Regions from separate parts of the Gardnerella sp. DNF00983 genome, predicted to be linked through region 2. Evidence: riboswitches for the same ligand, from Rfam matches in the RefSeq annotation. Region 2 holds a riboswitch; each other region holds the start of a gene.

Region 1 (5,438 bases), 300 kb from region 2:
GACGTTTCAAAATAATCCTTAAAAAGCGCGCATATATTGCAATCACCATTATCGCCACGCATAACATGCTCAATGTGTGCGCGCAAAACTTTACGAAGCAAAGAATCCTGCTCAGCACCATTTAGCAGCTTAGGCGAAGTCTCATTCTTTAACTTACAGCAAGCAGAAATGATATTAAAAGCCAAAGAAGCCAAAGTGCCAACTGGACGAGACTGCTTACTTACACCAATTTGACGAATAATAATATTGTCAATTTTTGAAGCAAGAACACGATTTTGCACAGCCATCGCAGTAACATTATGCGACCAACGCTTATAGCCGGAAATTGCTGCGCGCACAGCAAACTGCGTTTTACCAGTATTCGGCGCACCGTACACAAGCAACGTATTAGTCACATTGCCAGAAGAATTGCGTAACGTACCGTCAAATAATGCTTGTAATGCAATATCCTCACTCATACGCTTAATTCTAGCAATTAGGCAATAGTGGCGCGCAACAATACTATTCTTTTAATATTGCACGAGCGCGAGCATCCTTAAGAGCAAGAAATACACTGCCGACACCAATAAAAATAAGAGTAAACACAATTAACAAATACGCAACTCCAACGCCCAAAGTAGTGGCATTAAAAGTTTGCGGTGCAAAGCCGAACCAGCCGGCAGGAGCGCCATAATTGAGGAAATTATAAGGCGCGCGCATTGCATGAACACCCCAACGAACACCAGCAAACTCGCTAAGCATAGCAGCATAAGCAACATAAGCAAGAGGCGGAATCGTAGCGAAATAAATGTGTGCGCGAGTAGAGCGGAAACGGTAATCAAAAAGCACAAAATCAGCGATTGCAAGAAGCGGCGCAACTGCGTGGACGCAAAGACTGCTGCATCCGTTATTCATGTAAGCGCCAACGAAACCAAGCTTATTGGTAGGTGCTAAGAAACACAGGTACAAAGTGAATGTGACAGCAATTGAGATGGTCATCATGAATTTAAAAATGTACCAAGCGTTGGATTTTGAGTCGAACCATGCGCAAGATGCTGTGGAAGCTGGCTGCACGGCTGAATCTACAGAATTACGAGCACGCATAAATGCAGCTGTATCAAGCAAAAGCGATCCAGCAAGAGCTACGCAAATCATAAGGTTAGAAAGATTCGTAAAATAAGTGAAGGTCATCAAGCCTTCCCACGAAGCAGCCATGCCATAAACAGATGCGATGATTGCAATCGTGCGTATTGCTGTGCGCGTCGCGTATTCGCGCGCTGTGAGCGGAGTCTTTTGTTCTAGCATGGAATCGTTTGCCATGTTATCTCGCTTTCGTAACTTCTATAATCTACTATTTAATAATCTTGTTTCATATTGCTTTAACGTGGCGCGAGTTTTGGGGGATTTCTCTCCTCGCACGTCCCGTCCTTCAGTCGCTTTGGCTGTTAAAGACTCTCATGCATACTTTGTTCTCTACGAACGTTGCTCCATCAGTCCTCTTTTAGTGCTCGTAAAGAAATCCCCCAAACTCTGCGTGCTAGCCCCTAATAACCGTGTCTATCGCAGAGATTTTTCGATTTTTCTTCTTCGCTTGGCGAATCAGCAGCCTGCGGCTCTGACGTTCGCCGCACTCAGTGCGAAAAATCTCAAATCTCTACCACACGAATATTCACGCGACAGAACGGCAATTCAATTAAGATGTTAAATAATAAATAATCATGTTCACATATACATAATCTCATGTTAACAAGCGAAAATATGTAGAAGAAGTTGCAAAAATGCGGCGCGATTTTTGTAGATTCCTGCAAGTGCTGCGATTTAGCGCGCGAAAGCAACTCGGAGCGGAAACTCGCTCAAGTTGGAAGTCCAGTGGACTTCCAACGCGAGTTTCGTAAGCGAGCGCGTAATCCGCGCGAGCGCCAATCTGCACCAGTAACGGAAAACGGCAGAAACTGTGCAGCTGTGTAAAGTTTATGCTGCGAACGCAAGAAAATCCGACCAAAACTTTACAGCCGTGTAAAATTTATGCCGCGAACGCAAGAAAATCCGACCGAAACTGTGCAGCTGTGTAAAGTTTCTGCCGCTTCCCAGCTAGATTCCGACCAAAACTTTACAGACGCGCGCAGTTTATGCCGCCTACGCGCTAAATCGCAGCGCTAACGCAAAAGAGCGTAAGTCACGAACAAAAGATATAGTCGAAGGATGGTTCGGAGTGCGCATTTGCCGCAAAATCGCGGGCGGCGCTGAGATTAAATCCGTAAAACCTGATCTAGATAGTGCTAGCGAAGGGAAACATTATGACAACATGCAACACTGAAAAAACAAATACCTGCAACGAAGCTAACGAATACTGCACAAACGCAACAACGCAAGTCGACACATGCTTCTCAGCACGCGCACGCCGACGCATGTTCCTTAACGACGTGCGTCAATGCATCGAACGCGTGCGCATACAGCAGCCACTCACCCATTGCATCACGAACGTAATCGTGCAAGACATTACAGCCAACGCACTGCTCGCCGCCGGCGCCTCGCCAATTATGGTAACCGATCCGGAAGAAGCGCATGCACTTGCGCAAATTGCCACAGGCGTGCTCATAAACGTTGGCACATTCCATCAGCCAGAAACTTCCGAATACATGCGCGCAGCCGTTGAAGGATGCGAAAAAGCCGATACCCCGTGGGTGCTTGACCCGGTTGGAATCGGCGTTCCAGCACTCGCACCTCGCGCGCGCTTTATTCACGAAATTATTAAGCACCACCCTACTGTAATCCGCGCAAACGCTTCCGAAATCATGGCGCTTGCAGGCAAAGAAAGCAACGGAAAAGGCGTAGATTCTCACGATAACGTAAACGACGCGCTTCAAGCTGCTCGCGAATTAGCTAAAAAATACGGATCTGTAGTGGCAATTTCTGGCGAAAAAGACGCAATTTACGGCCATGGATGCTTAGCTCGCGTAACAGGTGGCCACAAAGCTATGACTAAAGTAGTTGGAACTGGATGCGCTTTGGGAGCGTTAGTTGCAGCGTACGTTGGCGCAAACCCAGAACGTCCGCTCGCAGCAACTGTTGCAGCGCACGTGCACGCAGCAGCGGCTGGAACTTGGGCGGCTCGCCAAACCACAGCTCCAGGCACTTTCCGCACGCTGTGGATGGATGCGCTTTCAACTCTTAGCGTAAACGACATGTTTAGTTTGACGAATATTGAGTTTACGGTGGAGCCTGTGGATTGGACGCTATATTTGGTAACGGATCCGCGAATGGGAAATCGTCCGGAAGAAGAAGTGGCTGTGGAGGCGATTGAAGGCGGAGTTACAGTTGTGCAATTGCGCGATAAGTATTCCGACGACGCGGAGATTGCAGCTAAAGCGAAGAAGTTGCGCCACGCGCTTATTGATTCCGGACATGGCGACGTGCCTGTGTTTATTGACGATCATGTTGATTGCGCAGCTCAGCTTGGTTTCAACTTGCACGTTGGGCAAAAGGATACGCCGTTTGTTGAGGCGCGAAAGGCTATGCCGGCTGAGTGGATGGTTGGGCTTTCTTGCGCGCGACCGGATTTGATGGAGAAAGCTTACCACGAGTGCAAAGAAAACGACGTTCCGCTGCCGGATGTGATTGGCATCGGTGCCGCTTTTGAAACGCATACGAAAGCGCACGACGTGCCACCGCTGGGAGTTGACGGAGTGAATGAAGTTGCGAAAGTTGCGCACTCTATGGGCGTAAAAACGTTGGCAATTGGCGGAATTCACGAGAACACAGTGTTCCCTATTCGCGGTCTTGAGCTTGACGGAGTTTGCACAGTGTCGGCGCTTATGTGCGCTGAGGATGCTGGGAAAGTTGCACGCGAGCTTAAGCGCGTGATTACTGAGTAAAGCTAGCTTGAGCGCAGCATAGCGCGTAGGCGGCAGAAACTTTACACCGTTGTAAAGTTTTTGCCGTTTTTTGGCGCGTAGCCGACCTTTATTTTACACGGCTACACAGTTTCTGCCGTTTTTTGGTGCGGGAACGACAGTTTCTTTACACCGCTGTAAAGTTTTGGTCGGAATCTGGCTGGTAAACGGCAGAAACTGTACACATCTGCACAGTTTCTGCCGTTTTTCGTTACTCACGCAGATTGCGCGCTGCGCGAGTATCACTTAGTTTGCTGAAGGATGCGCACGGAGTGATTTACAGGTCCATGACCGTGCTTTCCGCCGCGTCCAACATGCAATTCACTTCCGGCAGCAATCGCCTCGCGAAGCCACGCAGTCGACCATTCAAGCGCGCGAAGTACAGTATCGTGCTCGCTTAAACTCTTACCCTCTCGCAAAGCAAGCCCAATTTTCGTAGCCAACGCAGAAGAAAGCGAGCATCCGGTTCCGTGAGTTGTGCTTGTTTCAACGCGCTCGCTTGGTACGTGACTTGCGTAGCCGTCCGGGAAAACCGCAGTATTCCCAACGTCTTCGCCAGTTAAGTGTCCACCTTTTACAATCACAACAACGTTATTTTTTGCAGCCAACTCGCGCGCCTGATTGCAAGCTTCCTCAAAGTTTTCCGCAACGCGCGATTCGCTCAAAGCCGCCAATTCCGGCACGTTTGGCGTCACAACATCAACGCAGCTTATAAATTTTCGCATAGCATTTTCAGCACTCGCCTCAAGCAAGCGCTTCCCGGAAGTCGATATCATCACAGGGTCTAGCACGCTTACAGGAACCGGATTATCGCGCATCCAGTCTCGCATAGCTTCAATGTATTCATCGCATCCGAGCATACCAATTTTTAGCGCGTCAACTGTAACGTCGTCGTACACGCACGAAAGTTGAGTGCGGAAAAAGCTGACTGGCGGCGTGAATACTTCGCGCACTTCGCACGTGTTTTGCGCAACCAAATTAGTTGGTATGCACATGCCATAGCCGCCTGCCGCCATAATTGACTTGAGATCTGCCTGAATCCCGGCTCCACCTGTTGGGTCTGTGCCAGCTACGCTTAGCACGCGCGGAATGATTGGATTTGATTGCTGCATAGGCGATTTAGCATGCTGCTCGTCATGCTGTTTGCTTGATACTAGCGTCATAACTTTTATTATATTGCGTCGCAGGCAAATATAGTTTCATTAGAAAGTATAGTTTATATTACATTTTGTTTAATGTGGCGCGAGTTTCGGGCTGGTGTTTGGCTGGCGGGTTTCTTGTGTGGCTGTGAGTGGTGGGTGTTGCTTGTCTCGCAGCGCTCCGCTCTTATACATTATTTGGACTTAGCGGTTGCGTAGTTAAGTTTAGTTTTTTACTTACTTTTTCTGCAAAAATAGTATTCGCCAACAAGATTATTACTATCGTTCCGCTTTTATATTGCTCGACCAAGCAACACCCACCCCTCACTCGTAAATTCACCCACCGTTGTTTTGTGGTGCGGTAGAAGTGCTTGGTGTGGCTTGTGCAACAGCACGGACGCTAGCGTCCACTATGCAATAAATACTC
Region 2 (5,438 bases):
GCTCCGCCAAAACGCTTACGAATATTTTGCGAAATAGCCATCGAGCAGAACTTTGGTCCGCACATCGAGCAGAAGTGCGCCATTTTTGCCGGTTCTGCAGGAAGCGTTTCGTCGTGGAAGGCGATTGCGGTATCCGGATCGTAGCTTAAGTTGAACTGATCCAACCAGCGGAACTCAAAGCGAGCCTTACTGATTGCGTTGTCGCGATCCATAGCATGTGGATGGTGCTTAGCAAGATCAGCTGCGTGGCAAGCGATCTTATACGCAATCACGCCTTGCTTAACGTCGTCCTTGTTAGGCAATCCCAAATGTTCCTTAGGAGTCACATAGCAAAGCATTGCAGTGCCGTATCGCGCAATCTCTACGCCACCAATTGCGGAAGTAATGTGGTCGTAGCCAGGTGCGGTATCCGTAGTCAAAGGACCAAGCGTATAGAATGGAGCATTCTGGCAAATTGCCTTCTCCATCTCAATATTCATACGCACAGTGTCGAATGGCACGTGACCAGGACCTTCAATCATCACTTGCACGTCATGCTTCCAAGCGATCTTCGTAAGCTCGCCAAGCGTCATAAGCTCGGAAAGCTGAGCCGCATCGTTAGCATCAGCCAAGCTACCTGGACGCAAACCATCGCCCAAAGAGAATGCAACATCGTACTTTGCGAAAATCTCGCACAATTCTTCAAAGTGCGTGTACAAGAAGCTCTCTTGATGATGCTGCAAGCACCATTCAGCCATAATTGAGCCACCACGAGAAACAATACCGGTTACGCGGTTTGCAGTAAGCGGCACGTAGCGAAGAAGCACGCCAGCGTGAATAGTCATGTAGTCAACGCCCTGCTCGCACTGCTCAATAACAGTGTCGCGGAAAAGCTCCCAGCTGAGCTTAGAAGCATCATCCTCAACTTTTTCCAAAGCCTGATACATTGGCACTGTTCCAATTGGCACAGGGGAGTTGCGCAAAATCCATTCGCGCGTCGTGTGAATATCGTTACCGGTGGAAAGATCCATAACGGTATCCGCACCCCACTTCGTGGCCCACGTAAGTTTTTCTACTTCTTCGTCGATAGACGACGTAACAGCAGAATTACCCATGTTTGCGTTGAGCTTAGTCAAGAAGCGCGAACCAATAATCATAGGTTCAGCTTCAGGATGGTTAATATTGCAAGGAATTACAGCACGTCCGGCTGCAACTTCTTCGCGAACCAGCTCCACATCGCAATTTTCGCGCGTTGCAACATATTGCATTTCCGGAGTAGTGATTCCGTGGCGAGCGTACCACATTTGCGTAATCGGATGGTCCGCGCCCTTCATTGGCTTATGCGTGCGACCACGCCATTCTTTAGAAGCTTTGCCTCGCTTAATTGCGCGCTTGCCGTCATCTTGAAGATTGCGCCTGCGACCCTCATATTCCACAACGTCACCGCGGTCACGAATCCAGTCAAGGCGAAGCGGAGCCAAGCCTTCCTTCGGGTCGCACTTTGGGCCTTCCGTATTGTAATCCTTAAAAGGCGGGTTAGGGCCTACGCCAGGAGTATCCGAAAGCTTAATTTCCGTATAAGGAACTTCCAAATCGTAAGAACCATATTCATACTCAAAATGAACTGGAGTTGTTTTGCGAATATGAGCTTTATCGCGCTGAGTGCAACCGCGAGCTGCAATGTCAACGCGCTGTTGCTTAGCTAATTTTGCAGCATCCTTTGCTTCTTTAGCGTTAATAAAAGTTGGTTTCTTTTCTTGAGTTTCTGAAGATTTTGATTCAGAATTTTCTGCAACTATTACTCGCTTAGCGTAGCCGTGCTTTTCTTCGCCTCGCACAGCTTTCCAATGTTCAACAAACTCATGCATAGTTGATTCTGGTGTTTCTGAAGAATACAGTGCTTCAGAAACGAACCATCCTGCAGCCTTAGTGTGAGCGATTGTATCGATATCGTCGAGAGCAGTTCTTCCGCCAACTAGAACTGGGAAATCACTTGCGGAACAAATCGTATTAATTTTCGCTTCGTCCAGCGTTGTGTGGTTTGCTTCCAATTCGTAAGCGGCAGTAGTGCTTTCGCATCCTTCTTCAGGATTGTGCATTGCTGTTACGCAAATGTAATCGATGCATCCATCTGGAAGTTCGTTTATTACTTTAACTAAGCTCTCGGTTTCAACAGATAAGCCGATTACAGCATCTTCGCCAAGAAGTGCGCGAGCCTCTCTAGGCTCCATGTCACTTTGTGCTAAGTGCACTCCGTCAACTTTGATGCTTTGATTGCGAGCTTGCCAAACGACATCAACGCGCTCGTCGATAACAAAAGTTACAGAATCGCATTTGTTATTGTCTTCGATGATTTGTGCAATATCGCGTGCAATAGTGGTGATTTCTTTAGCGTTTTCATTGTTGCAATGAAGACGAATAAAAGTCGCTCCAGCGCGCAAAGCATCATCGACAATATCTGTAAGTGGACGATTATTACAAGCTTGTGGGTCTGCAATAAAGCAGGCGCTTAGATTAAATTGATTACGCATTGATGCGTACGGATAATTCGATGTCATACTAAAATCGTTGCTCCCTACGTTGTATTAACTAACAGGTTCGAAGGGTTAGATAAATTAATACCATCTCAGCCTTCTTTCGAAAGCACCCCTGCAAAATGTCGAATTACCAGCAAGTTTACACGATTATGTGCATTTAATTGGTGGTGGGTATGTTGCGAATTTCTTTAGCGTTCGTGATGATTGATTGCGCGTGAAATAAAATCTCCCAAGCTTTGCACAATCTGTACGAGGATAATGCAAAGAATAACAGCCACTGTCATCACATCGTATTGATAACGCTGGTATCCGTATCGTATTGCAATATCTCCGAGTCCGCCTGCGCCAACTGTTCCAGCCATTGCTGAGAATCCAAAAAGCGTAATAAACGTAAGTGCAGCTCCGCGAATTAGTGAAGGTAAAGCTTCCCACAGCAATACTTTGCAAACAATTTGCAATTTGCTTGCTCCAAAGCTTTGTGCTGCTTCGATTAAGCTTCCGTCAACTTCGGCTAAAGATTGTTCAACTACTCTAGCAACGAATGGTGCAGCCGTAATTACTAGAGGCACAATAGCTCCAGGAACTCCCAAAGAAGTGCCAACTATGAGACGAGTAAAAGGAATTATTGCAACTAATAAAATAATAAACGGCACAGAACGCACGATGTTAACAATCCATCCTAGAACTGCGTTAATTGGCGCGTTAGGGCAAATGCCTTTTTTGTTTGATGTAATGAGAAGTACGCCAACTGGAAGTCCAATAAGGTATGCAAAAAGTGTTGCAACTGACGTCATAACGAGTGTGTCTTGCACGCCTTCAATAAGTAAGTCGCCGTAGTCGTTAAAAAATTGTGTAGCAGCTTCTAACATTGTTATTTCACCTCATTGGTAAGCGCGTTTGTTGCTTCGTTTGCAATCGTGCTTGTAATTTTAGCGCGATGATTTTCTTGTTTTTCATCTGCAATAAGTGTTCGCAAAATATCGCTTTGTGGATTTGCAAAAAGCGTATCCGTGTCACCTAATTCCACAATGCGTCCGCTATCGATCATTGCAACTCGGTCGCAAATATTTCGTGCTACAGCCAGCGAATGCGTAATAATAACAAGCGTTACGTTGAGTTCGCGGTTAATTCGGCTCAATAAATCAAGGATTTGCGCAGTAGTTGTGGAGTCAAGTGCGCTTGTTGCTTCGTCGCAAAGCATAATCGACGGATTATTCGCCAATGCGCGCGCAATTGCTACGCGCTGCTGTTGTCCGCCTGAAAGCTGGCTAGGGTAGCGGTTTGCAAAATCTTTTAAACCAACTAAGTCAAGCAAGTAGTTTGCGCGTTCTTCTCGTTCCTTTTTTGCAGTGTGATTTAACTCTAATGGGAAAGTGACGTTTCGCAATACTGTACGCTGCTGGAAAAGGCTAAAATTCTGGAAAATCATGCCAATATTAGTGCGTACTTTTGCAAGTTCTTTATCTTTTACTTCGCTAATATCATTTCCGTCAATAATAATTTTGCCAGAAGTTGGTCGCTCAAGCAGATTCATGCAACGAACTAGCGAAGACTTTCCTGCACCAGAAGAACCAAGGATTCCGAATACTTCTCCCGATTCAATAGTCAGATTAATGTCGTGTAATGCTTCATTCGCTTTGCTACCTTTGCCGTAGCTTTTGTGAAGATGTTCGATCTGAATCATGCTTTTCCTTAACAGATTATTGCTTTCTGTGTGAAATATACTTCGTTACTAACTAGAGTTACTAACTAGAGTTACTAACTAGCGTCATTAACTAGATTATTAACTAGCACGCACATTACGTATATTACACGCTTATAAAATAATGCCGCAAAGCATACACGAAGCATACACATGCGGCATTAGGTGGCTACATTGTGAGTATTATTTAGAAAACAGGAAGCACAGCGCCTTTGTAAGTTTTGGTAATATAGTCGCGCACTTCGCTTGTTTTCAAAGCTTTGAGTAAGGCTTTGATTTTTGCAAACTTTTCAGAGCCTTTCTTTACTACAATAATATTTTCATAAGTTTTAGCCGCAATTCCTCCAACTTTTTCTGAAGTAAGTGGGTCTTTAGTTGGGTTAAAACCAGCTTGAATAGCGTAATTGCCGTTCATGGCAGCAAGATCCACATCCTTAATAGCAGTAGGAACTGTTGCTGCTTCAAGCTCTTTAAACTTCAAATTCTTAGGATTCTCAGTAATATCTTTTATGGTAGCGTTAATATCTTTTGGATTCTTCAACTTAATCAATCCGGCATCTTGCAAAAGAAGCAATGCGCGAGCTTCATTAGTAGGATCATTTGGAACTGCAACAGTTGCTCCATCTGCTAATGCTTTAATCGTCTTGGTTTTTCCTGGATACAATCCAAATGGTTCAAAATGAATTCCACCTACTGAAACAAGGTGAGTTCCCTTTTCCTTATTAAAGTTGTCAAGATAAGGCAAATGCTGATAGTAGTTTGCGTCAACTTCGCCTTCTTCAGTAGCTGTATTTGGCTGCACGTAGTCAGTAAATTCCTTTACTACTAGCTTGTAGCCTTCTTTTTGCAAGATTGGCTTTACAACTTTATTTAAGATTTCAGAATGCGGAGTAGGCGAAGCAGCAACAGTAATGGTCTTGTCATCCTTTGCGCCTGCTTTTGAGCTACCGCAGCCACTTAAAGTGAAAGTCGCTAATGCTGCCAGTGCTGTAATTGATGCAATAACTTTAATTTTTCGCATATTTCCTGCTCCTTGTTCGGTGAAATTCGTTTAAAGTTAAATCCCCTTCGCGAGTAACGAATTATCAATATAGGCGAGAAAAATCAATAATTCTACACTTTGCTTATTAGTATTATTTATGACGTGTTAATAATTCGCATACTTGCAGTGTGAGAAGAGAAAAAATAAGTTTTTCAACACGTCGCTTACTTGCAATGAA
Region 3 (5,438 bases), 260 kb from region 2:
TTTCAAAGCATCGTAATCATTGACAGTAATGTTTACATTAAAAGGCAAATTGTCCATTGAATCCTCAAAATCCAATGCATCAGCCTTAACCTTAGCTTCATTCTTGTCATACAGGTATAACTCGTCGGCGTAACCACCAACAACAAGCTGGTGAGCAACAGCTGCGCCAACATTTCCCATACCAATAACTGCTACTTTTCGCATAATGAAACATCTCCTTCTGTTTCGATTTTCTCACAAAAATATCACTATTATGATGAGAATGAAAGTAAATTTAAGAAAATTTTTTGCGCGTTTTGATTTTTTCAAAAATATTTAATAAAAAACGGTCAGCCGTAAACACGACTGACCGTTAAAACTCAAAGACTTAAGAAGCCACTAAGTTACTTTAAAACTAAAAGTTACTTCATGTACTTCTTGCAAGCCTTGAATGCGCTGTAACCAGCATACTGAGCGGTAGAACCAAGCTCTTCCTCAATCTCAAGCAAGCGGTTGTACTTAGCAATACGCTCGCCACGAGCAGGAGCACCAGTCTTGATTTGGCCGGTGTTCTTAGCAACGGCAAGATCAGAAATGGTGGTATCTGGGGTTTCACCAGAACGATGGGAAACCATAGAAGTGAAGCCGTTCTTAGTCGCAAGCTCAATAGCGTCGAGGGTTTCGGTGACGGAACCAATCTGGTTCAACTTCACGAGCAAGGAGTTAGCTGCACCAAGCTCAATACCCTTAGCCAAACGCTTTGGATTGGTGACGAGCAAATCATCGCCAACGAACTGCAAACGATCACCAAGACGCTTGGTGATTTCTGCCCAATCATCCCATCCTTCTTCCTGGAATGGATCTTCGATGGAAACGATTGGATACTCGTTGATGAGCTTCTCGTAGTAATCGAGCATGTAAGCAGATTCGCGCTCTTCGCCATCGAAACGATACTTACCAGTTTCCTTGTTGTAGAACTCGGAAGAAGCAACGTCAAGAGAAATACCAATCTGCTTGCCTGGCTCGTAGCCAGCGGCTGCGATTGCATCCATGATGTACTTCAAGGAATCCTCATTGGACTTCATCTTTGGAGCGAAGCCACCTTCGTCACCAAGACCAGTAGCCAAGCCTTCCTTCTTCAAAACATTCTTCAAGGTGTGATAAACCTCAACACCAGCGCGCAAAGCATCGCTGTAGGTTGCGAAACCGTAAGGAGAAATCATGTACTCCTGAATATCGGTTGCGAAATCAGCGTGAGCGCCACCGTTCATGATGTTCATGTTTGGAACTGGAAGAATGTGACCATTGGTGCCGCCAATGTAGCGGTACAACGGAAGCTGAGCAGACTCGGCAGCAGCGTAGAGAGCAGCGAGGGAAACGCCGAGAATTGCGTTAGCACCAAGCTTGCCCTTGTTTGGCGTGCCATCAAGCTCAATCATCGTCTCATCAAGAGCGCGCTGATCGGTGGCATCCATGCCAATAACCTTAGGTGCGATTACCTCGTTGACAGCCTTAACAGCTTCCAACGTGCCCTTGCCCTGATAACGGGATTTGTCGCCATCGCGACGTTCCCAAGCTTCAGCTTCACCAGTAGAAGCACCAGAAGGCACTAAACCAATACCCTGAGCGCCATCTTCGGTCTCCAAATAAACCTGAACAGTAGGATTTCCACGAGAATCCAAAATTTCGCGTGCATATACGCTTTCAATAGCTGCCACAACTACTCCTTTATACCTATGGGTTGTGATGACTCTTCCAAGACTAGTGCGTTTTATGGACGTTATATTGAGTATCAGCGTATTTATGCCGTGAACGTTCACAATATTTTGATTTAACTCGAGTCATATGAGCCAATTGTATATTTTTAAGCAATATCGTTTATAAATATCGATTTAAAATACACTTGTCCATACCCTTAAGCGATAATGACCTCAGACACGGGGTGCGCAACTACATCGTGCCAAACAACAATACATACAGTGTTGCGCTGAGAATACACTCGTTGAACCTGATATAGCTAAGACTATCGAAGGGATTGTCGCATGACTTACAATTCGCCTAATAAAGCGAAAAACATATTGAAGATTGCATTTAAAGCGGTATCTTCGTGTAAAGTGTGGATTTCAACCATCCTCATTTTGGTTTTGTGGTTTTTTACAACTCTTTCTCCAATCGAAGACCGTTCTTTGCCATCCCCATATGAAGTAATACAAGCCTTTATTGATTTAAACAACGAAGGCATATTATTAAAATCCTTAGGAATAAGTATTTTACGAGTTCTTTTAGGGCTTTTGTTAGGAATTATTTTTGCTGTTCCTGCAGGCATACTTGCAGGAGGCAGTAAGCTTGGCAATATTGTAGTTGATAAACCAAGCCACATGTTGAGATCAATTCCATTCCCGGCTTTAGCTCCAATATTAATAATTTTCCTCGGAATAGATGAAACGATGAAAATAGCGCTTATAGCTGTTGGCGTTTTTGGACCTATGTACGTTAATATTCGCGACGGAGTGCGTAATATTGATCCGAAACTTCTCGAATTAGCGCAGGTTTATCACGTTAAAAAATCTACTATTTTTATATCTATTTTGCTTCGCGGTACACTTCCAAGTTTTATGACAGGTTTGCGATTTGCAATATCTGTAGCATGGGTTGCATTAGTGACTTGCGAAACAGTCAATTCTTCTATTGGAATTGGATACATTCTTTCAAGAGCGCAAGAATTCTTTAGGCCTGATCAAATGATGGCATGCGTTATTATGTACGCAATTGCAGGTCTTGGATCTGAGCTTACTGCAAACATATTAGAATATCTTCTTATACCTGAACGCAGATTAGATAGAAAATCACGCCAATAATCTAGTAATATCAACATTTTTCTAAAGTTAACTACTTTTTAAAATGCATTAAATTGCTTTTTAAGAATTAGTCAATATTTAGAATCAACAACCAAATAATAACAACCAAACAAACAACAGATAAATAAAACAACAAACAAAAGGAACTATATATCATGGCTAATTTAAAAATGCGATTTTCTAAAAAGAGCATTATTGCATTAATCTGCGCTGTTTGCGCAACAGTATCTCTCGCAGCTTGCGGAAGCTCACAAAAATCATCAAGCGCTTCTTCAAAAGAAGACGCTGGAACTATGAGAGTCGCTTATCTTTCTACAGCAAATTATTTAACTACTTTGAAAAATGAGAAATTCCTTCAAGACGAATTTGGCAAATCTAAAGTAGTTTACACTGGCCCTTACACTCCAGTTGATGGTCTTACTGCTGTTATGAGCGGAAATGCAGATGCTACAACTACTGGAACCGGACGCTTCATTGATTTGATTGCTGAAGGACAACCATGGGTAGCTTTTGCGCTCGAATATTACAATGGTGATTCTCAAGGAATCGTTGCATCCGCAAAAAGCGGCGTGAAAACACTAAAAGACTTATACGGAAAGAAAGTTGCTATTATTCACAACGGTGACACTGGCGATTACATGCTTCACCGCGCATTTGATAAAAGCGGTTTAGACGTTTCTAAAGTTAACAAAGTTGAGATGAGTCCTAAGAACTTCCAGGCAGCATTTACTTCTGGACAGATTGACGCAATTTCCTCATTCGATCAGAATCTTGCTGCAGCAATGACAACTCCAGGCGCAAAATTGCTTGTAAATGCTAAAAAGTACGGCAATATGAACGTTACTATTCACATTGTTTCTAAGAGCTTTGCCAAAAAGCATCCAGATCTTGTTAAGAAGATGTACAAGGCTCTTGTTCGCGAAGCAAAAAAGTCTCATAAAGAAAACAATGTTATTGGAAACGCTTACAAGCAGCTCGGAGCAAGCGAAACTATTATTAAGCAAATTGAAAAGTTTGACAATCCAACTATTCGTCCAATCGATGAAAAAGGTTTGAAAATGATGGAAACTCAAGCTAAAGAATACGTGAAATATGGTTTAATTAAGCAAGCTCCAAAGAATTTGAAAGATTCTGTAATGGATTGCACGAAGTAAATTAATCCATATATCTATAAAACACATATTCATAAAAACAAAAATTAAATATCAAAATAAAATAATATATAACTAATTAATCAAAATTAAAACAAAGTTATATAACAAGATTATATAAACATGATTTAGAGCAACGCAGTAGGAGTAAATATGGACACTCAAATAGAAGAAAACTATGAGACTAAAGATAACTCTTACTGCGTTACTCTAGAACATATTGGCGTGACTTTTAAAAATAACGCTAAAATATTGCGAGATATAAATCTAAATATTAAAAAAGGCGAATTCGTATCTTTAATAGGACGCTCAGGATGCGGAAAAACTACTCTTCTTAAAGTTATTTCAGGATTAATCAAACCTGATTCTGGAACAATAAACGTCACACAACATCAAGCAATAGGTTTCCAAGATGCAAGATTAATACCATGGCTAACAGTAAGTAAGAACGTAGTTTTCGGCATACAAGGAAACAAATCAGAACTAAAATCTATTGCAGAAAAAGCTCTTAATGATATGCAACTTAATAATTGCGGTTCGAAATGGCCATCAGAACTTTCAGGTGGTCAAGCCCAACGAGTCTCATTAGCTAGAGCTTTAGTTCATAATCCTGAATTACTACTTTTAGACGAGCCTTTCGGAGCATTAGATGCTTTAACTCGTTTAGACATGCAAGATTTGCTTGATAATCTAAGACAGAAACATGGCTGGACCACAATAATGGTCACGCACGATATTTCCGAAGCAGTAAGACTTTCTGACAGAATTCTTATGATTAAAGACGGAATCATTGAGAAAAACTGGAATATTGATCGAAGCCAACTTGATGCACAAAAGCGTCCAAATAATCACGTTGAAATAGAAGATGAGCTTAGAGAAGCGTTACAGTAAGAACGCGAAAAAATAATTGATAAAGGCACTGCAATATTGACTAGCCTTTATATATTGTATATTCGTTGTTTACCCGTCTATTTTCATTACGCTCCCATCAAGGAAAGTAAACTCGTATATTTTTTCTCATACTCATCCTGGTCCTGCAATTTCCGTGCATTTTCATTGATGCAGTTGTTAACCTTGTCAGCTACGATGTTGAGTTCTTCTTCAAGTTTCAGTTGTTCATTTTCAAGACTTGAAGTATCAAAAACAGTTTTTACCATCTCTTTATGCGTTGCGATGATTTCTCGTTTATCTTTAACAAGCATATTTACGCCTTTGATAAACAGCGTTTAAATCTCACATACACGCTTTCTAATTGTTGAATGAGGTCTGCTTACTGTTCTTATACATTTTCATCACCTAGCTTTCTATTTCATCTTTTTACGAAACGAAAGATTCTCTTTTAAGAGCAATTCATGTAAAATAAAGACACGCTTTATGCACGAAGGCGGCTCTCCGTTTCGTTAATTAAATTATCTAAAATATGATTTTGATTGACTTTAGCAGAGACCTA
Region 4 (5,438 bases), 130 kb from region 2:
CATATTATTTCCTTTCTTTAGCCATTGTTGGCTGAAAAACTTTTGATAGTAATATTTGACACACGAATCCTACAGCGCATCCCACAATCCATGAGATTTGAGTAAGTGGTGAAAGTAGAGGAATTATCTGCCCGGAAAGAGCAAATAAAAGCCCAAGTATCGTAGAAGTATAAGATATCCAGTTAGTTCCAGAATAAGCAGATTTTGACGAGCTATTTGTATCGTAATAAATTTGATCAAGATCAATATGCGTGTGCTTTACTACGTAATAGTCGGCAAGTAGAACACCTGCAATAGGGCCTAAAAGCATACCAATAAGATTCAAGAAGCCTGTAATATTAGCCATAAACTTCCACGGCATTAACACAGTGCTTACAAGAGCTGCAATAACTACGCCACGCTTATAATTTACAAATCGCGGAGCTAAAGCAGTTAGCTGGTATGCTGCAGGAACAATATTGCCAGTAGCATTTGTGCAAACTGTAGTAAGTAGAAGCAACCCAGTAGCTATTGCAATTGCAGGAAGATTATCCCACTTGTTTATGATAACAAGAACATCTGTAATAGTTTCATGGTAAAAAAGCGATCCGCCCACTAAAATAACTACGCTTGTAAAAGCAAAAAGCGCGTAACTTAGCAAGAAGCTAGCAATTTGACCTTTTAGTTGAGCCATAGTTGACTTTGCGTTTTGCGTAAAATCAGCAATAGAAACGGCAGGAGCAGCCCATACGCCTAGTACAGAATTTACAACCATCATCATGAAAAGCCCAAGACAGTAATTAGTTGGTGCTTGAACAGTAGCATGATATTGCATGATTGCAGATAAACCACCAGCACAGCTAATAGCCCATACGCTCATGCAACCAAAAACAACGTAAATAAGTGGGCTTAATACTACAGTTAGCTTATTAAGAGTCTTTCCTCCGCCTAAACCAATCGCCAAATTAAGCAACCAAAATATTGCGAAGGAAATAATAATAGGTATGTGCGAACCAACAAATGGTATTTTGTTTCCAAAAGTAAGAAACTCAGGGCAAATTTTGCCAACTAGAATCTCTAAAGCTTTCGCACCTATATATGTTTGAATTCCATACCAGCATATTGCAGCAACTACTCCCCTGAGGAATCCTGGTAGTTGAGCGCCTGCTTTTCCGTACGTTGCGCGCAAATGCATAGAAAACGGTATGCCGTATTTGGAACCTACAACACCGTTAGCAACCATGACAATTGCTGTAAGAATTGCGCCAAGCATGATACCAATCATTACGTAAATTGGAGAGTATCCCATTAAAAGGAACGCGCCAACTGCAGCATAATTAGGAATATTGTGTACAGACTGCATCCACAAAGTGCAAAAATTAAGAGCGCTCATTGTGCGTTTTTCTTGCGGCTTTGGCAGTAAATCTTCGTTAGTGTAGCCGCGCTCGCGGTAACATTCCAAGTTTTTACTATCTACTGGCTCATCTTTTAGCAGTTTACTAATTTGCATGCGCACCTCCTTACTTTTCTTGTTTGTAAATTTGATTCTTTTTTGTGTTTTGAGTTTTGAGTTTTGTATTTTGAGTTTTTTGAAAGTAATAATCGCAACTTTGCTCAAAAATAAAAAAGATACGAAAGGATATCGTACCCGTGGTGGTGCGCCCCTTCGTATCAGCCTCTTATTCGTGAATAAGCGTTGTACTCTCATTCGATATTCACTTTTCTTCGCTGCGATTAATTAAGCAGTGAAGTTGGCATCGTATATGCCTTTTGTGTCCTTCCTAAATTTCTATTTCTTTTTGGTTTTCGTTTGGTTTTAGTTAGTCCTCATAAGCCAAACTATGCAGAGCATCTCGTAAAAGCTTGACTCCGTGAACAGCGTCTTGTGGATCTGTGTACTCTTCTGGAGCGTGACTAATACCATCTTTTGAAGGAACAAAAATCATTCCGGATTTTACAAACGGAGCAAAAATTTGCGTATCTTGACCAGCGCCTGAATGCATGACTCTGTACGCATAACCTTGCTTATTAGCTTGATCTTTCAAAAGATTAATAATATCGTCGCTAAGTGGTGTAGGATCATCAGACATCCACTTATCAATCTGCGCTGTAATGCCATAAGACTTGGCAGTTTCGTGAATATCTTCGTCGAGTTCCTGCAAGAATTTATCAAGAAAAGCTTTATCTGTATGACGGCAGTTCATTGAAAAAGTAACTTCTCCAGGAACAATATTTACTTGATTTGGAACTACGCTGATTCTACCGAAAGTAAGTACCAGTGGGTCGCCTGCTTGCTTAGCTTTGTCAAGATTCTTGGCGATTATATGAGACATGCAATCTACTGCATCGTGCCTGTAGGACATCATTGTTGTGCCAGCGTGATTTTGTACGCCTTTAAGATGAATATCCCAACGGTGCTGACCGGCAATGCTAGTGATAATACCTAAATCTTCGTGATTGCTGTAAAGCGTTGGTCCCTGCTCAATGTGTAGCTCAATCCAGGCTTCAAGATTTGCGAACTTAGGTTGAGTTGTTTGATAATTGAACCCAGCTTCACGCATTGCTGTTTCGAAGGGAACACCTTCACTGTCGCAAATATTTTCTACGTCCTCTTTTTTGGCTAGTCCGAAGAAATTCTTTGAACCCCAGAATACGTATGGGAAACGTGAGCCTTCCTCTTCTGCCAAGCAGATAATGCGAAGACTTTTCTTTGGCTTTCCATATCTAGTAAGTAAATTCTTAATTGCTAAATAGGCTGCAACTATTCCAAGTTGACCGTCGAAACGACCCCCTCTTGAAACTGTGTCAATATGCGATCCACAAGCTATTATGCTTTCTGGCTTTTCGCATCCTTCAACAGTTGCAATTAGGTTTCCAACTTGGTCGAATTCTACAGTCATACCGAGTTTTTCAAATCGTTGACGAAGAGCAAAAAGAGCCTGTTTCCAAGATTTTGTGTAAAGAGGTCGAGTAACTCCTTGTTCTCCTGGTTTTTCTGTGAATCCTGCAAGCCAGCTTATGGCTGATTCTATAGTTTCAGCACTTATGCTGCTATTAATCATGTGCAGTATTCCTCCTCACTTGTGCAAGTTTTCCCAAAAGTGACATTCAGGCGGATATTTTTTTGGTTTTTGTTTTTGTTTTGGTTTTTGTTGTTTAGTTTTTTTTTTTAATTGTTTAGTTGATACTCGTGTAATTGCTACTACTTTGTGGCAACGCAAGATATCACGAAAATCGTGATAGAAAGAAATCACTTACTGTAATTGCTCCCTACGCATGTCTTAACAAAACAGGTTCAAAGGGTGTTTCTCAACTGTTTCCAGTACCCCTGCAATTTTCACTTGTACTCGAATGAGTATAGCACGATATTAAATGAACTCAAAATGAACATTCGCATGTGTGTTTCTGTGAAGAAATGATTGTTTGGTTGACTGATTGGTTGACTGCTACGAGATATTGCTTCTATTTGTGGTTGCATGCGTGTTCGGCTGCGAAAAATTTTCATATGAAGGTTAGCAAATAAAAAATAGCCAAATAACAAAAAACGCAGTGCTTCTACACTGCGAACATATTGTGGGTGATATAGGAATCGAACCTATGACCCCTTCCGTGTGAAGGAAGTGCGCTAGCCGCTGCGCCAATCACCCAAAATTTTTTAATTATGCGTGAAAGGCAATCCTTTCGAGTGGGCGATACAAGGTTCGAACTTGTGACCCCTTCCGTGTCAGGGAAGTGCGCTACCACTGCGCCAACCGCCCAGGTTGTTAATTAAGCTTGAAGCTTAATCGAGGTGGGTACGAGAGTCGAACTCATCTATACGGCTTTGCAGGCCGCTGCCTAACCGCTTGGCTAACCCACCGTAAGGTCGAATAACTCATCGGACCTAGAGCGGACAACGGGACTCGAACCCGCGGTCTCAACCTTGGCAAGGTTGCGCTTTACCAACTAAGCTATGTCCGCAATGCAACTTTACTGAACAACGTCAGCGCCGAAGCACGAGTAACTACTATACCCGAAATATTTACAAATGCAAGCTTTGTGTTTTTTGGCGTGTCGTTTTGTGTTTCTGTTGGTGTGTTTTTTGGCGTGTCGTTTTGTGTTTCTGTTGGTGTGTTTTTTGGCGTGTTCGTTTGTGTGTCTTTCGGTGTGTTCGTTTGCTCGTGTTGGTTGGAGGTTTGTTATGCGTATGGTATTGGAGCATTTGCGAGCGCAAGTGTTACTTTCTCAGTTGGCTAGCTGAGTTTTTAACGATGTTTGGGCTGTGAGTGTTATTTTCTCAGTTCGTTGACTGAATTTTTAACAGTGTTTTGCTGATTACCGTTACTTTTTCAGTTCGTTGACTGAATTTTTAACAGTGTTTTGCTGATTACCGTTACTTTTTCAGTTCGTTGACTGAGTTTTTAACAGTTTTTGCTGATTACCGTTACTTTTTCAGTTTGTTGACTGAATTAGTAACGGTGTTTAGAACTTGGCTTAATATTCCCAGCTTCGCAATCTTCATTTTAAGTATATTTTCTAGGGTTATAGGTTCTAGGGTTATAGACCAAAATTTATTTATTCATCTGGGGAATGGACTTTACGTGGGACTCCTAAATCGTCTGCTATATCGTCATAATCATCGCCACATTCATAAGGATCTAGCAGGTTATAAGCTTCGATTAGCAACTCTTTAGGTGCGCTCTTGTGCATCCATGCTTCTACTAAATAATAATCAATTGCAATAGACGGTTCGCCTGCTCGAATAGCACTATTGGCTGCTTCTTTAAAACGTTCGTCCATAGTAGGTTCTGCATAGGGACGGAGCTTCTCAGCCATATCATAACAAAGTTTCATCATGTCCATTAGCTTTTCACACCTCTCTTATCTTCCACATCATTATATGCAGTAACAACACGCTAAGATTTTTTCTTTTTGATAAACGCACTTCCAGGATAGCATCAGCTTATGCGGTAAAGACCGTGAGCCAAGGCGAAAAATGACACACACTCCAGCGATAATAACGAGTGAGAACATAGCAGATACTATTGCATCTAATTTCATAATGAGCCTGCAGTATAGTGGATAGTGAGTCCCGGACACTTGGTCTGTTCGTGACTCTTTATTTACTTATTGCGCTTCAAGGATTACCACTGCGTAGTATCACCCCCGCGTATGCGGGAAAGACTACATAAAACGAAAGAGCTCGCAGACCGTAGCGGGATCACCCCGCGTATGCGGGAAAGACTGGATACGGTCGATAAGATTCAACGCGCGCGTGGGATCACCCCCGCGTATGCGGGAACGACTGCATAAAACGAAAGAGCTCGCAGACCGTAGCGGGATCACCCCCGCGTATGCGGGAAAGACTCATATGATAGAATCGAAATGAATGCTAGGGCTCCTCTTTCCCTTTAATCTCGTAATGAGTTGGTTTGAGGGTATGACTAGCTTTCGTATATTCCAACTGTTTTATAATCTTT

What was found. Region 2 has a riboswitch for thiamine pyrophosphate ahead of thiC (phosphomethylpyrimidine synthase ThiC). Riboswitches for the same ligand answer to the same signal wherever they lie in the genome.
Region 1: linked by a shared signal. The riboswitch ahead of thiM (hydroxyethylthiazole kinase) and the one ahead of thiC (phosphomethylpyrimidine synthase ThiC) in region 2 are both predicted to bind thiamine pyrophosphate.
Region 3: linked by a shared signal. The riboswitch ahead of HXT34_RS03220 (ABC transporter permease) and the one ahead of thiC (phosphomethylpyrimidine synthase ThiC) in region 2 are both predicted to bind thiamine pyrophosphate.
Region 4: linked by a shared signal. The riboswitch ahead of HXT34_RS02680 (hydantoinase/carbamoylase family amidase) and the one ahead of thiC (phosphomethylpyrimidine synthase ThiC) in region 2 are both predicted to bind thiamine pyrophosphate.

The regions. Positions count from the first base shown of each region.
Region 1 covers NZ_CP058392.1:293,480-298,917, reverse strand. The annotation lists gene HXT34_RS01075 (PD-(D/E)XK nuclease family protein) at 1-458, opposite strand, end outside; gene HXT34_RS01070 (hypothetical protein) at 502-1,299, opposite strand; TPP riboswitch at 2,178-2,287, shown strand; gene thiM (hydroxyethylthiazole kinase) at 2,277-3,854, shown strand; gene thiD (bifunctional hydroxymethylpyrimidine kinase/phosphomethylpyrimidine kinase) at 4,115-5,035, opposite strand.
Region 2 covers NZ_CP058392.1:590,591-596,028, forward strand. The annotation lists gene thiC (phosphomethylpyrimidine synthase ThiC) at 1-2,537, opposite strand, end outside; TPP riboswitch at 2,535-2,640, opposite strand; gene HXT34_RS02120 (methionine ABC transporter permease) at 2,705-3,385, opposite strand; gene HXT34_RS02125 (methionine ABC transporter ATP-binding protein) at 3,388-4,200, opposite strand; gene HXT34_RS02130 (MetQ/NlpA family ABC transporter substrate-binding protein) at 4,406-5,239, opposite strand.
Region 3 covers NZ_CP058392.1:850,270-855,707, forward strand. The annotation lists gene HXT34_RS03210 (L-lactate dehydrogenase) at 1-204, opposite strand, end outside; gene eno (phosphopyruvate hydratase) at 402-1,697, opposite strand; TPP riboswitch at 1,908-2,032, shown strand; gene HXT34_RS03220 (ABC transporter permease) at 2,022-2,837, shown strand; gene HXT34_RS03225 (ABC transporter substrate-binding protein) at 2,993-3,991, shown strand; gene HXT34_RS03230 (ABC transporter ATP-binding protein) at 4,142-4,879, shown strand; gene HXT34_RS03235 (hypothetical protein) at 4,966-5,190, opposite strand.
Region 4 covers NZ_CP058392.1:723,748-729,185, forward strand. The annotation lists gene allB (allantoinase AllB) at 1-3, opposite strand, end outside; gene allW (allantoin permease) at 5-1,489, opposite strand; gene HXT34_RS02680 (hydantoinase/carbamoylase family amidase) at 1,800-3,041, opposite strand; TPP riboswitch at 3,230-3,319, opposite strand; tRNA gene HXT34_RS02685 (tRNA-Val) at 3,554-3,626, opposite strand; tRNA gene HXT34_RS02690 (tRNA-Val) at 3,666-3,737, opposite strand; tRNA gene HXT34_RS02695 (tRNA-Cys) at 3,768-3,838, opposite strand; tRNA gene HXT34_RS02700 (tRNA-Gly) at 3,867-3,939, opposite strand; gene HXT34_RS02705 (hypothetical protein) at 4,534-4,821, opposite strand.